Regions from separate parts of the Nocardioides sp. BGA-UO-ETr-FS32 genome, predicted to be linked through region 1. Evidence: predicted binding sites of a transcription regulator. Region 1 holds the regulator's gene; each other region holds the start of a gene.
What was found. The regulator LexA, encoded in region 1, represses DNA repair genes until DNA is damaged. The targets are predictions, from matches to a motif close to TCGAACANNTGTTCGA.
Positions count from the first base shown of each region.

Region 2: a site for LexA is predicted at 2,673-2,688, ahead of ruvC (crossover junction endodeoxyribonuclease RuvC). Genes of this name have one in related genera too.
Region 3: a site for LexA is predicted at 2,576-2,591, ahead of imuA' (DnaE2-dependent mutagenesis accessory factor ImuA'). Genes of this name have one in related genera too.

Region 1 covers NZ_JCAQOX010000014.1:319,711-323,982, forward strand. Annotated here, with positions in the region: gene AC57BS_RS11395 (alkaline phosphatase D family protein) at 1-1,046, opposite strand, end outside; gene AC57BS_RS11400 (NAD(P)/FAD-dependent oxidoreductase) at 1,113-2,330, opposite strand; gene lexA (transcriptional repressor LexA) at 2,388-3,110, opposite strand; gene AC57BS_RS11410 (SDR family NAD(P)-dependent oxidoreductase) at 3,246-4,037, shown strand; gene AC57BS_RS11415 (hypothetical protein) at 4,057-4,227, opposite strand.
Region 2 covers NZ_JCAQOX010000013.1:735,626-739,897, forward strand. Annotated here, with positions in the region: gene pdxS (pyridoxal 5'-phosphate synthase lyase subunit PdxS) at 1-12, shown strand, start outside; gene AC57BS_RS08730 (serine hydrolase domain-containing protein) at 13-1,149, opposite strand; gene pdxT (pyridoxal 5'-phosphate synthase glutaminase subunit PdxT) at 1,195-1,794, shown strand; gene AC57BS_RS08740 (YebC/PmpR family DNA-binding transcriptional regulator) at 1,830-2,615, shown strand; gene ruvC (crossover junction endodeoxyribonuclease RuvC) at 2,725-3,276, shown strand; gene ruvA (Holliday junction branch migration protein RuvA) at 3,273-3,872, shown strand; gene ruvB (Holliday junction branch migration DNA helicase RuvB) at 3,886-4,272, shown strand, end outside.
Region 3 covers NZ_JCAQOX010000016.1:94,847-99,118, reverse strand. Annotated here, with positions in the region: gene AC57BS_RS18165 (endonuclease/exonuclease/phosphatase family protein) at 1-1,011, shown strand, start outside; gene AC57BS_RS18160 (phospholipase D-like domain-containing protein) at 1,029-2,486, opposite strand; gene imuA' (DnaE2-dependent mutagenesis accessory factor ImuA') at 2,602-3,273, shown strand; gene AC57BS_RS18150 (DNA polymerase Y family protein) at 3,290-4,272, shown strand, end outside.

The DNA of each region.
Region 1 (4,272 bases):
TGGGCGCGGCCGGTGATCGTCCGGCCGGAGCCGTCCGTAGGGCTCGGCACCGGGCTCGGCGCGGGCGTGCTGGCCTGCTGGTCGCGGTACGTGCGCAGGTCGAGCATGCTCAGCTCGGCGAGCGCGCCGAACCGCAGCGTGCGGAACAGGCGGGTGCCGTCACCGGTCGCAGCCGTGCCGGACATCCGAACCGGCATCCACTCGTCGTACGCCCGGTGTGCGGCGGCGCGACGGACGGCGTAGTCGCCCTCGTCGGGCTGGTGGTTCTCCGCGCCCTCGCGCCACGCGTCGTTGGTGACCTCGTGGTCGTCCCAGGTGACGATGAAGGGGTGCCGCGCGTGCAGGGCGCGCAGGTCGGGATCGGCCTTGTACTGGGCGTGGCGCTGGCGGTAGTCGGCCAGCCCCACCATCTCGCGCGCCGGCACGTGCGGGCGGATGTCGGTGTTGGCGCGGCCGTAGCCGTACTCGCCGGGGGCGTACTCGTAAAGGTAGTCGCCGAGGTGGATCACCGCGTCGAGGTCGTCGCGCGCGGCGAGATGACGGTAGGCGCTGAACCAGCCGGCCTGGAGGTTGGCGCACGACACGACGCCGAACCGCAGGCGGTCGGGGCTGGTGGTCACGGCCGGTGCGGTCCGCGTCCTGCCCACGGGGCTGGTGCGGCTGCCCTGGGCGAAACGGAAGAAGTACGCCGTCGCCGGCCGCAGCCGGGTCGCGTCGACCTTGACCGTGTGGTCGCGCGCCGCGCCGGTGGTGGTGCGTCCACGCCGCACGACGTCGCGGAAGCCCGCGTCGGTGGCCACCTCCCACGTCACGCTCACGTCCGGCCCGACCCCGGAGCCGGGGGTGGCCGCCGGCGTCGGGGTGACGCGGGTCCACAGCACGACCGCATCGGGTAGCGGGTCGCCCGAGGCGACTCCGTGCTGGAACGGCTCGTGCGCGGTCGCGCGGGCACTCGAGGTGGTGCCGGCCACGGTGGCGGCACCGGCGGCGGCGCCGGCACTGCCGGCGATCACGGCTCGTCGGGTGAGGTGTGGTGAGGGGGTCACGGGTGGTTCAACGACGCACCCGCGCGAAGATCACGCCCTGCTGCGAGTGTTCACCCGCCGTTCAGCTCACCCGAACGGGATGCGCCCCCGCAGCGACTCCGGGTCGGCCACCGGGTTCTGGCCGGTCTCCTTGATGACCTCGCGGGCCTTGTCGACGCTGTCCCAGACGTTCCAGAGGACGACCCCGCGGACCTGCCCGGACCTGAGGTAGTAGACGACGCCGGTGCCCATCTCGCCGTCCTTCCAGTCCTCGACCAGGTCGAGCGCGCTGCTGGTCTCGCCGACCGCCTCGTAGCCCGCATCCAGGATGTCGGACCAGAAGAACGGCGTGTAGTCGTACGCCGCGTCGGCGCCGGCCATCACCTTGCCGGCGTGCTCGCCGGACTTCTCGGCGTGGTCGACGTGCTCGACGCGGCGGCGGCCGAGGAGGGCGTCGGGGTAGGACGCGACGTCGCCCGCGGCGTACACGTCGGGGTCGCTGGTGCGGAGGCGGTCGTCGACCACGACGCCGTTGTCGACCTCGAGGCCCGCGGCCTCCGCGAGTCCGGTGCGCGGCAGCACGCCGACGCCGATCACCGCAGCGTCGGCGACGATGTGGGAGTCGTCGTCGAGGCGGATCCGTACGCCCCCGTCGTCCTCCTCGCCACCAGAGACCGAGCCGTGCACGATCGTCACGCCGCGGTCGGCGAGCTCCTTGGTGAGGTGGGCGGCCAGGGCGCGGGGGAACATCTGCTCCTGCACGTCCTCGAGGTCGAGGACGAGGGTGACGTCGATGCCGTTCTGCACCAGCGCCGAGGTGATCTCGGAGCCGATGTAGCCGCCGCCGACGACCGCGACGTGGCTGCCGTTCGCGGCGACCGCGCGCAGCCGCTCGTAGTCGGCGGCCGTGCGGTAGTAGATGACGCGGGGGCCGGGGGCGACGCCCAGCACGCGGGGCTCAGCGCCGGTGGCCAGCAGGAGCTTGCCGTAGCCGACGCTGCTGCCGTCGGCGAGGCGTACGGCGTGGGCGCCGCGGTCGATCGCGGTGACGGTCGTGTCGGTGAGGAGGTCGACGGCGTCGTCGTCCTCGAGGTCACCGGCGAGCGAGCTGCCCTCGAGCGTCGCGTCGTCCTTGAGCCAGAGGTCCTTGGTGAGCACCGGCCGGTAGACCGGCTTGTCGGGCTCGGAGCCGAGCACGCCGATCGAGCCGCTGGCGTCCTCGGCGCGGATGCCCTTGACGGCGCTGGCCGCGGCAACTCCCGCTCCGACGATGACGTAGTCGTAGGTCTTCTCGACGTCGCTCATCTGACCATCGTGTCCCGGGGGTGGGCACCGTTCAATGGCGGCCCACCCCTACGGTGCTCAGAGGCTGCGGAGCACCGCCGTCACGACGCCGAGGATCGTGGCGTTGTCGCCCGGGATCGGGTCGTAGGCGTCGTTGTGGGGGAGCAGCCAGACGTGGCCGTCCTTGCGCTGGAAGGTCTTGACCGTGGCCTCACCGTCGATCATCGCAGCGACGATCTGGCCGTTGGTGGCGGTCTGTTCCTGGCGGATCACGACGTAGTCGCCGTTGCAGATGGCGGCGTCGACCATCGAGTCACCGGAGACCTCGAGCAGGAACAGCGTGCCGTCGCCCACGAGCTGCTTGGGCAGCGGGAACACGTCGGTGACCTGCTCCTCGGCGAGGATCGGGCCACCGGCGGCGATGCGGCCGACGACCGGGATGTTGACCGCGGTGGGGGCGACGTCGCCGATGCCGGTCTCGTCGACGCTGGACTCCTCGCCGCTCGAGATGGAGCGGCGGGCGGCCATCACCTCGGGCAGGAACACCTCGAGGGCGCGGGGCCGGTTGGGGTCGCGCTTGATGAAGCCCTTGCCCTCGAGCACGCGCAGCTGGTGGGCCACGCTGGAGGACGAGGTGAGGCCGACGGCCTGGCCGATCTCGCGCATCGACGGCGGGTATCCCTTGGTCTCGAGCGAGTCCTTGATCGTGGCGAGCACGCGCTGCTGGCGCGGCGTCAGCCCGGTGGCGTCCGGGGGGCCGTCGGGCATCTCGATGACGTTCTTGTCGTCCTGCTTGGCCATGGCGTCCTCCACTGCGGGGTGCTCCCACCGTCCGCGCCGGGCGGGAGCCGTGCGCTCACCGTAGCCCTCCGGGAGCCGTGGGATCAAACACCTGTTCGAAGCCGCGTGTCGCTACTTTGTCGCTAGTGTCGGCGGATGCAGACCTCGTGCGTCGTCACCGGTGGAGCCCGCGGGATCGGGCGTGGGATCGCGGAGCTGATGGTCGCGCGCGGCCACGCCGTCGTGATCGGCGACCTCGACGGGTGGGCGGGCGCTGCGACGGCGGCGGAGATCGGCGCGGTCGCGGGCCTCGCGCAGGACGTACGCGATCCCGCCTCCCACGTCCTGGTCGCGGAGGAGGCGGCGCGCCACGGGGCGCTGACGTCGTGGTTCAACAACGCCGGCGTCGGCGACGACGGCGCCCTGACCTCGCTGTCGGAGAAGCAGGTCCGTCGCCTCGTGGAGGTCAACCTGCTCGGGACGACGTGGGGCACCCGCGCCGCGCTGGCGGCCTTCGGGCCGGCCGGGGGAGACGTCGTCAACGTCGCCTCGTTGTCCGGGCTCGGGCCGGTGCCTGGCTACAGCATGTACGCCGCGACGAAGGCCGCGGTCGTCTCGCTGTCGGCGTCGGTCAACGCCGAGGCGCCGCGCGGGGTCCGGGTCCACGCGCTGTGCCCCGACGGGGTGGACACCGCGATGCTGGCCGCGCAGGACCCGAACGGCCTCGGCTCGCAGCTGACCCACTCCGGCGGCCCGATCCTCGGCGTGGCCGAGGTCGCCCAGGCGGCCGTCGCGCTGGTGGGCTCGCGCCGCGTGGTGCGGACCCTGCCGGGCTGGCGCGGGGGAGTGGTACGCGGCGCCGCGCTCGCACCGGGCGTCACGCAGCACGCCGCGTCGCTGTTCGCGGCGCAGGGGCGCCGCGCGATGCGCCGCCGCGCCGCCCGCTGAGCGGTCTCCTCGATCGGGGTCAGGGCAGTCGCACCTGGCCGTGCTTCATCTTCCAGAGGAAGTACTTCTCGAAGCCGAGCTTCATCGCGTGCGCCTGCGGGCCGGGGATCAGCACGCCGTGCTTGCGCGGCGGCAGCATCTTGTCGGCGAGGATGATGACGCCGTTGTTGCCGGCGTCCATCACGCACACGGCGGGGATGTCGCCGAACGCCTTGTGCGCGTCGGGTGCCTCACC
Region 2 (4,272 bases), on a different contig from region 1:
CGCGGCTGGTAGTCAGCCCGAGGATCGGCGCAGCGCCCGGGTCAGCACCCGCGCGGCGTCGGTGAAGCCGTACGCCTCCTCGCCCGGCTGGGCGGGGAGGCCGAGACGGACCACCATGGTCCGGGTCGTCGGGTCGACCAGCAGCACCTGGCCGCCGAAGCCCAGCGCGGCGTACAGCTCCTCGGGCGCCCCGGGCGCGAGCTGGCCGGTCACCGGCCGCAGCGGCTGTCCCAGGTCGTCGACCGCGTCCGTCGCCCCGCGGATCGGGCCCGGCCGGTTGAGCCACCACAGGTGGCCGTAGGCCGCGTTGTGCACCGTCGACGAGCGGCCGACGGCGCGCCGGACGTACGACCTGTCGAGCAGCCGGCGTCCGCCGACCGTGCCCTCGGCGAGGTAGAGCCGGCCGAGCCGGGCGACGTCGAGGCACGTGGTCCGCATGCCGTAGAACACGGCAGCGTCGTCGGCGCGGTCGGTGATGAACGTCGAGTGGGTCATGCCCAGCGGCTCGAACAGGCGGGTCTCCGCGAACCTCGCGACAGGCTTCCCGGTCGCCCGCTCGAGCACGGCCTCGAGCACCTGGATCGCCGCGTTGTTGTACGCCCAGGCGGTGCCGGGCGGGTACTGCTGCGGCAGCGAGACGGCGTACCTCGTGCGGCTCCTCGCCGAGAGCAACCCGGTGTAGTCGGTCTCGAGCGACCAGAACCGGCCGCTGTCGTTGGACAGCAGGTTGCGGACGGTCACCGACTCCGACGCGGTGCCGCGCCACTGCGGGACCCATCGCGAGACGCGGTCGTCGAGGCGCAGGTCGCCGTCGCGCACCGCGATGCCGACCAGCGTGGCGGTCACCGACTTGGTGATCGAGAAGACCTCCCGCGGCTCGTCGCGCGCCAGTCGCCAGTTCCAGTCGCGGGCGAGCCTTCCCTTGCGGAGCACGGCGAAACAGGTGGAGTCCAGGCGTCCCGCCTCGTCCGCACCGCGCCGGATCGCGGTGCCGCGCAGGCCCAGTGCGGAGGGCGTACGCACGGTCCAGCCGTCGACGGTCCCCGCCCTGTCGGCGGCCGGTGCCGCGCCGGCCGGGGGAGTGCTCCCCGCCGCGAGCACCAGGGCCAGCGCGGCGGTGCCGAGCGCTGCAGGTCGGAGGAGCCTCATGGGCACTGAGCCTACGACCGGCACCCGGTCCTAGGATCGGCGTCCGTGAATCCCGTCATCGGCGTCCTCGCCCTCCAGGGCGACGTGCGTGAGCACCTCGCCGCCCTCCGCGCGCTGGGTGCCGACCCCGTGTCCGTACGCCGTCCCGCCGAGCTCGCTGCGTGCGACGGCCTCGTCATCCCCGGCGGCGAGTCGACCACGATGATCAAGCTCGCCCGGATCTTCGACCTCCTCGAGCCCCTGCGCGACGCCGTACGAGGTGGCCTGCCCGCCTTCGGCACCTGCGCCGGCATGATCATGCTGGCCGACCGGATCGAGGACGGCGCACCCGGGCAGGAGTCGATCGGCGGGCTGCACATCACGGTGCGCCGCAACGCGTTCGGCCGGCAGGTCGACTCGTTCGAGGAGGACCTGCACGTCGACGGCCTGGCCGAGGCGGTGCGCGCCGTGTTCATCCGGGCGCCGTGGGTCGAGTCGGTCGAGGACGACGTCGAGGTGCTGGCTCGGGTCGAGGACGGACCGGCCGCGGGTAGGATCGTCGCGGTCCGTCAAGGCCCCCTGATGGCGACCTCGTTCCACCCCGAGGTCGGCAGCGACCACCGGATCCACGGCATGTTCGTGGACCTGGTGCGCTCGGCCCGCTGACGCACCGACCCGAACCGCGACAGATAGAGGGATCCATGTCAGGCCACTCCAAGTGGGCAACGACCAAGCACAAGAAGGCCGCGATCGACGCCAAGCGCGGCAAGCTCTTCGCCAAGCTGATCAAGAACATCGAGGTCGCGGCGAAGCAGGGCGGCGGCGACCCCGCCGGCAACCCGACCCTCTACGACGCCATCCAGAAGGCCAAGAAGAGCTCGGTCCCCAACAAGAACATCGACTCGGCGGTCAAGCGCGGCTCCGGCGCCGAGTCCGGCGGCGTCGACTACCAGGGCATCTCCTACGAGGTCTACGGCCCGCAGGGCGTCGCCTTCCTCGTCGAGTGCCTCACCGACAACAAGAACCGTGCCGCGATGGAGGTCCGCACCGCCGTCACCCGCAACGGCGGCACCATGGCCGACCCCGGCTCGGTCTCGCGCCTGTTCACCCGCAAGGGCGTCATCGTGGTCCCGAAGTCGCAGGACCACGACGGCACGGTCCGTGACGTCACCGAGGACGACGTCCTCGAGGCCACGCTCGACGCCGGCGCCGAGGAGGTCAGCGACCTCGACGAGGCCTTCCAGGTCGAGAGCGAGGCCACCGACGTGGTCGCCGTCCGTACGGCCCTCCAGGAGGCCGGCATCGACTACGACTCCGCCGACGTGGAGTGGGTCGCCAGCCTCGAGATCCCCGTCGACGCCGAGGGCGCCGGCAAGGTCATGCGCCTCGTCGACGCCCTCGAGGACCTCGACGACGTGCAGGACGTCTTCACCAACGTCGACATCCCCTCCGACGTGATGGCCGAGCTCGAGGCCGCCGACGCCTGAGCCCGGCGCCGCGCGTGTCGTCCGCGCTCCCGCGCCCGCGGCGGGTTAGCGTGGCGCACGAACACATGTTCGGACGGGTGCGTGGCCCGGTCGACGGAAGGGGAGCGGCGTGCGGGTGCTCGGCATCGACCCCGGCCTGACCCGCTGTGGCGTCGGGGTGGTCGACGGGAGCGTCGGCAGGCCGCTGACGATGGTCGACGTGGGCGTCGTCCGCACCAGCTCCGGCCTGCCCATCGCCGAGCGACTGGTCACCATCGAGAAGGGCCTCGACGCCTGGATCGAGGAGCACCGCCCCGACGCGGTCGCGGTCGAGCGGGTGTTCGCGCGCTCCGACTCCAGCACGATCATGGGCACCGCGCAGGCGAGCGGCATCGCCCTCGTCGTCGCCGCGCGCCGCGGCCTGCCGATCGCGATGCACACCCCGAGCGAGGTCAAGGCGGCCGTCTCCGGCAACGGCCGGGCCGACAAGGCCCAGGTCGGCGCCATGGTGGTCCGCATCCTCCGGCTGACCGAGCTGCCCAAGCCCGCCGACGCCGCCGACGCGCTCGCCCTGGCCATCACCCATCTCTGGCGCGGCTCCGCCAGCAACCGCCTCGAGGCCGCCGTGGCGCGGGCCAGGACCCAGCAGTCACAGCAGCAGACCCCAGTGAGGACCCGATGATCGCCTTCGTCCGCGGCGAGGTCGCCGCCGTCACCCTCAACAGCGCCGTCCTCGAGGTCGGAGGGGTGGGCCTCGAGCTCATGTGCACGCCCGGCACGCTGGCGACCCTCCGCGTCGGGAGGTCCGCCACCCTGCCGACGAGCATGGTGGTGCGCGAGGACAGCCTGACCATCTTCGGCTTCGTCGACGACGACGAGAAGCAGATCTTCGAGATCGCCCAGACCGCGTCCGGCGTCGGTCCCAAGGTCGCCCAGGCGATCGTGGCCGTCATGAGCCCCGACGAGGTCCGCCGCGCGATCACGACCGAGGACGTCAAGGCGCTCACCCGGGTCCCGGGCATCGGCCAGAAGGGCGCCCAGCGCATCATCCTCGAGCTCAAGGACCGCGTCGGCCCGCCCGTCGGCGTCCACCACCCGGCGGCGTCCGCGGCCCCTGCGGCGCCGTGGCGCGACCAGGTCCAGCAGGGCCTCATCGGGCTGGGCTGGTCGGCCAAGGAGTCGGAGAAGGCCGTCGAGGCCGTCGCACCCGAGGCAGGCGACGCCCCCGACGTCGGGGCGCTGCTGCGCGCCGCCCTCCGGACGCTGAGCAAGGCCTGAGGCGGGCCCGACGATGAACTGGGACGACACCGACGAGGACACCTACGAGACCGAGCTGACCGAGGCGGAGCTCGGCCACCTCCAGCGCCTGACCGACGCAGACGCCGACGGCGACGAGCGCGCGGTCGAGGCGGCCCTGCGTCCCAAGACCCTCGACGAGGTCGTCGGCCAGGCACGCGTACGCGACCAGCTGGGGCTGGTCCTCGAGGCCGCCCGCCGGCGTGGCCGCGCCCCCGACCACGTGCTGCTGTCCGGTCCGCCCGGGCTGGGCAAGACCACGCTCGCCATGATCATCGCCGCCGAGATGAGCACGCCGCTGCGACTCACGAGCGGCCCCGCGATCACCCACGCCGGTGACCTGGCCGCCATCCTGTCCGGTCTCAACGAGGGTGACGTGCTG
Region 3 (4,272 bases), on a different contig from region 1:
AACCTCTACCTCGGCGCTGAGCTCGGCCCCGTCCTGGCAGCGCTCGGCAGCGGCAACAACACCGCGATCGTGGGCGCGGCCACGCAGACCTGGGCCGCGGTCCAGGCGACCCGTCCGGCCGAGCGGATGGCCGCGATGGCGGACGAGATCGTCGCCGCCGATCCGGCGGTGGTCGGCCTCCAGGAGGTGACGACCTGGACGACGTTCGCCTACAACCCGGCGACCGGCGTCGCGAGCGACCCGACCGTCGCGTACGACTTCCTCGACCTGCTGCTCGACGCGCTGGCCGACCGCGGTGCCGACTACCGCGAGGTCGCCGGCGCCACCGCGCACAACTTCGCCTCGCCACCCATCCCGGTCCTGGCCAGCCCCACGGCCACGTTCCCGACGCGCGCGGTGCGACTGGCCGACCGTGACGTGATCATCGCCCGCGACGACGTGCGGACGACCAACGCCCGCACGGGGACGTTCCAGTCGATCATCCGCTTCCCCGTCGGCGGGGGGCTGCTACCGGTCGCCCGCGGCTGGGGCTCGGCGGACGTGGGCGTCGGCAAGGCGTCGTTCCGGTTCGTCAACTCCCACCTCGAGGCCTTTGGCCTCCCGGGTCTCGATGCCGAGCAGCTCCGGGTCGCCCAGACGCGCGAGCTCCTCGCCGGGCAGGCGGACCTGGCGTCCCTGATCGGCGCGCTGCCGATGGTCTACGTCGGCGACTACAACTCACGTGCCCCCGACGCCCCGGCGTACTCGCTCCTGCTGGCCGGCGTGGGCGCCGACGCGTGGCCGCGGACCCACCCCGGCGACCCCGGCAACACGTGCTGCTTCGACGCGACGCTCACCGACCCCACCGACCCGCTGACCTCGCGGATCGACCTCGTCCTGCACAGCACGGACGTCAAGGCCGCCCGCGCGCGCATCGTCGGCAGCGACCCCGACGACAGGACCGCATCTGGCCTGTGGCCCTCGGACCACGCCGGAGTGGTGGCCCGACTGGTGTTCCCCGCGCGACGCTGAGTCGACCTGGGTGGACTTCAGTCGTCCTCCCAGTAGGGGCCCTTCAGGTAGGGGTCACGCTCGACGGTGGTGACGGGGCGCCGCACGGTCCGCCAGACCGTGCGGGTCGTCCCGTCCGGGTCGGTCACCGTGCGCCGCACGCGGAAGTTGGCGTACGTCGTGGTGTAGGCGTTGCGGGTGTTGCGGGTGTTGTCCCACTGGTAGTTGAAGTTCGCCAGGTACTTCTTCGCCACGACAGCACCGCGCACGGTGAACCAGACCTCGTCGTTGGCGGTGCTCAGGCTCGACCAGTTGACCGAGCCGGTCAGCACCATCGACGAGTCCGGCACGCCGTTGTAGGTGCCCTGGACTATCAGGTACTTCTGGTGGCTGTAGTAGTCGAGGATGAGGTCGTCGATGCCGTCGTTGTTGAGGTCGAAGTTGTCGTCGAGGTCGTAGTCCATGCCGGTCGAGCGGAGCGGGATGCGACCGCGCTTGGTCGGGGCGGCGATGACGCCCTTCGTGTGGTAGCCGATGAGGCCGTACGTGACCCGCACGTCGCAGCCCTGGACCCACTTCTGCCGGATGGCCTCGGCCAGGTAGTCGCCGCGGGCGCCGCGCATGGTGTGCATCGACAGGGCGAGTCGGGTGCGGGTGACCTTGCCGGTGACCGGGTCGACGGTCCGGCACTGGACCCGGTCGAGCATGGTCAGCACCAGGTCGTTCTTCGGCCCGGACGCCCGCGGGAACGCGACGACCGTGTGCTTGTCGATCGAGTCGTCGCAGACACCGGTGAGCGCGGTGCCGCAGAAGGCGATCGGCTCCTGGCGGGTGTCGTGGTCCTTGCGCATGTCGTTGAACAGCCCGACGAACTGACGGAACAGCTCGTGGTCGCCGTCGGTGAAGTAGAGGTCGTTCCACTGGTGGATCGCGGCGTTGCGAGTCATGTTGGCCGACCCCACGGCCACGACGTCCTCGGACCGACCCGCCTGGCTGAAGAGGTAGAACTTGGAGTGCAGGTTGTTGAAGTCGTTGGCCGCCCCCCGGCAGCTCTTCCGGCACTTGTAGATGAAGCTGTTGCGCCGTGGGTCCTTGCCGACCTCGGCGCGGACCGTCCGCACGGCCGCGTTCTCCCAGTGGTCGTTGAGCAGCATCTGCACCTTGACGCCGCGCCGGTGGGCCGCCACGAGGGCGCGCGCCACATTCATCCGGTCCAGGGAGTAGATCGCGATCCGGATCGTGGCGCCCTTGCGCGTGCGGTCGATGGTGTCGATGACCCTGCGCTCGATCCGGAAGTGGCCCTTCGCGCGGTGCGGGTCGTTGAAGAAGGGCCCGCTGGGCGCCTTCCACTTCTTCGACGCCGCGGGCTTCTCCGCCACCGGCCCGGGCTGCTCGGCGGCCGCCCCGGGGACGGCACCTCCCAGCGAGGTCGCCAGCACCAGGCAGATGCTCCCCACGAGCATCGACAGCTTCTTCACGACCAGTCCCCCATCCACGGTGAGCCGTGTCAGCATAGGCGTGCCGGCGACGCCCCGCCCGACGCCGCGCCCGCGTCCACCCCACCGTGGCACTCCGCTTGACTCGTTCGAACGCATGTTCGATCATGGGGACATGTCCTCCGCCCGCTCCGTCACCGCCCGCGCACCGGGGCTCGACCCCGGGCGATCGGTCGTCGAGCAGCTGCGCGAGCGGGTGGCGGCGATGGAGCGCAAGCCCGCCCTCGAGCCGGTCCCGACCCTGCCCGGCATCGCGGACCTGGTCCCGCTGCACGCCGGGTCGACCTACGCCGTCGACTCGGCCTCGCTGGCGCTCGCCCTGGCCGCCGGGGCGTCGCGGGCCGGCGAGTGGGTCGGCTTCGCCGGCTGCACCGACTTCGGTGCGGAGGCCGCCGCCGAGCTGGGGATCGAGCTCGCGCGCACGGTGCTGGTGCCCGACCCCGGCGAGCACTGGCTGGAGGTGACGGCCGCGCTGGTCGACGTGCTCCGCGTGGTGGTCCTGCGACCCCCTGCCTCCGTCGACGAGCGCACGGCGGGGATCCTCGACTCCCGCCTGCGCACCCGGTCCGCGGCGCTGGTCGTCCACGGCGCCTGGCCGCGGGCCGAGGCCCGGCTGAGCGTCGAGGAGTCGAGCTGGAGCGGTCCGGTGTCCGGCACCGGGCAGCTGCTGGAGCGTCGGGCCCGGGTGGTCGTGCGTCGCGGCGCGCGCCCGCCCGCGCGCGCGGACCTGGCCTGGCCCGAGGTGTGCGCGACCGAGGTGCGCGAGGCACGGCGGGCGTCCGGGTGAGCGACCCGTGAGGGTGATGGTCGTGTGGTGCCCCGACTGGTCGGTGGTCGCCGCCCTCGAGGAGGCCGGGAGGTCGTCGCGCTCCCCCGCCGCGGTGCTCTCCGCCAACGTGGTGGAGGTGTGCAACGGCCCGGCGAGGACCGAGGGCGTACGCCGCGGCCAGCGCCGCCGTGACGCCCAGGCCCGGTGCCCCGAGCTGTTGCTGCTGCGCGCCAACCCCGACCGCGACGCCCGCGCCTTCGAGCCGGTCCTCGCGACGGTCGAGGACCTCCGCCCCGGAGTGGCCGCGCTGCGCCCGGGCCTGCTCGCCGTCCGCGCCCCGGGCAGCTGGTACGGCACCGAGGCCGATGCCGCCGCGACCGTCTGCCAGGCCCTGGTGGAGGCAGAGGTCTGGGACGTCCGGATCGGCATCGCCGACGACCTCTTCACCGCCGAGCAGGCCGCGCGCACCGCCGAGGTGCAGCAGTGGGTCGTGGTGCCCGAGGGCGGGTCCCCGGCCTTCCTGCGGGGCCTGCCGGTCCACGTGCTCGCTGATGACGGCCCGCGCGGTCGCGAGCTGGTCGGGCTGCTGCAGCGCCTCGGCCTCCGCACGCTGGGAGACCTCGCGGGCCTGCCCGCCGAGGCCGTCGAGCAGCGTCTCGGCGTCCACGGCGCTTCCGTGCACCGGCGTGCGCGCGGTGCGGACCGCGACCTCTTCGCCGCGCGTACGCCTCCCCCCGAGCTCGATGCCGACGTGTCCTTCGAGCCTCCCCTCGACTCGGTGGAGGCGATCACCTTCAGCGTGCGCACCACCGCCGAGCGGTTCGTCACCCAGCTGGCCCACCACCAGCTTGTCGCCACCGGTGTGCGCGTCGAGGCCGAGTCGGAGGGCGTGGTGTGCTCGTCGCGCACCTGGCTGCACCCGCGCCACTTCGGTGCCCGCGACCTGGTCGACCGGGTGCACTGGCAGCTGCAGTCGGCGGGCTCCACGAGCGGGGCCGGCGGCTCCCTGCGCGCCCG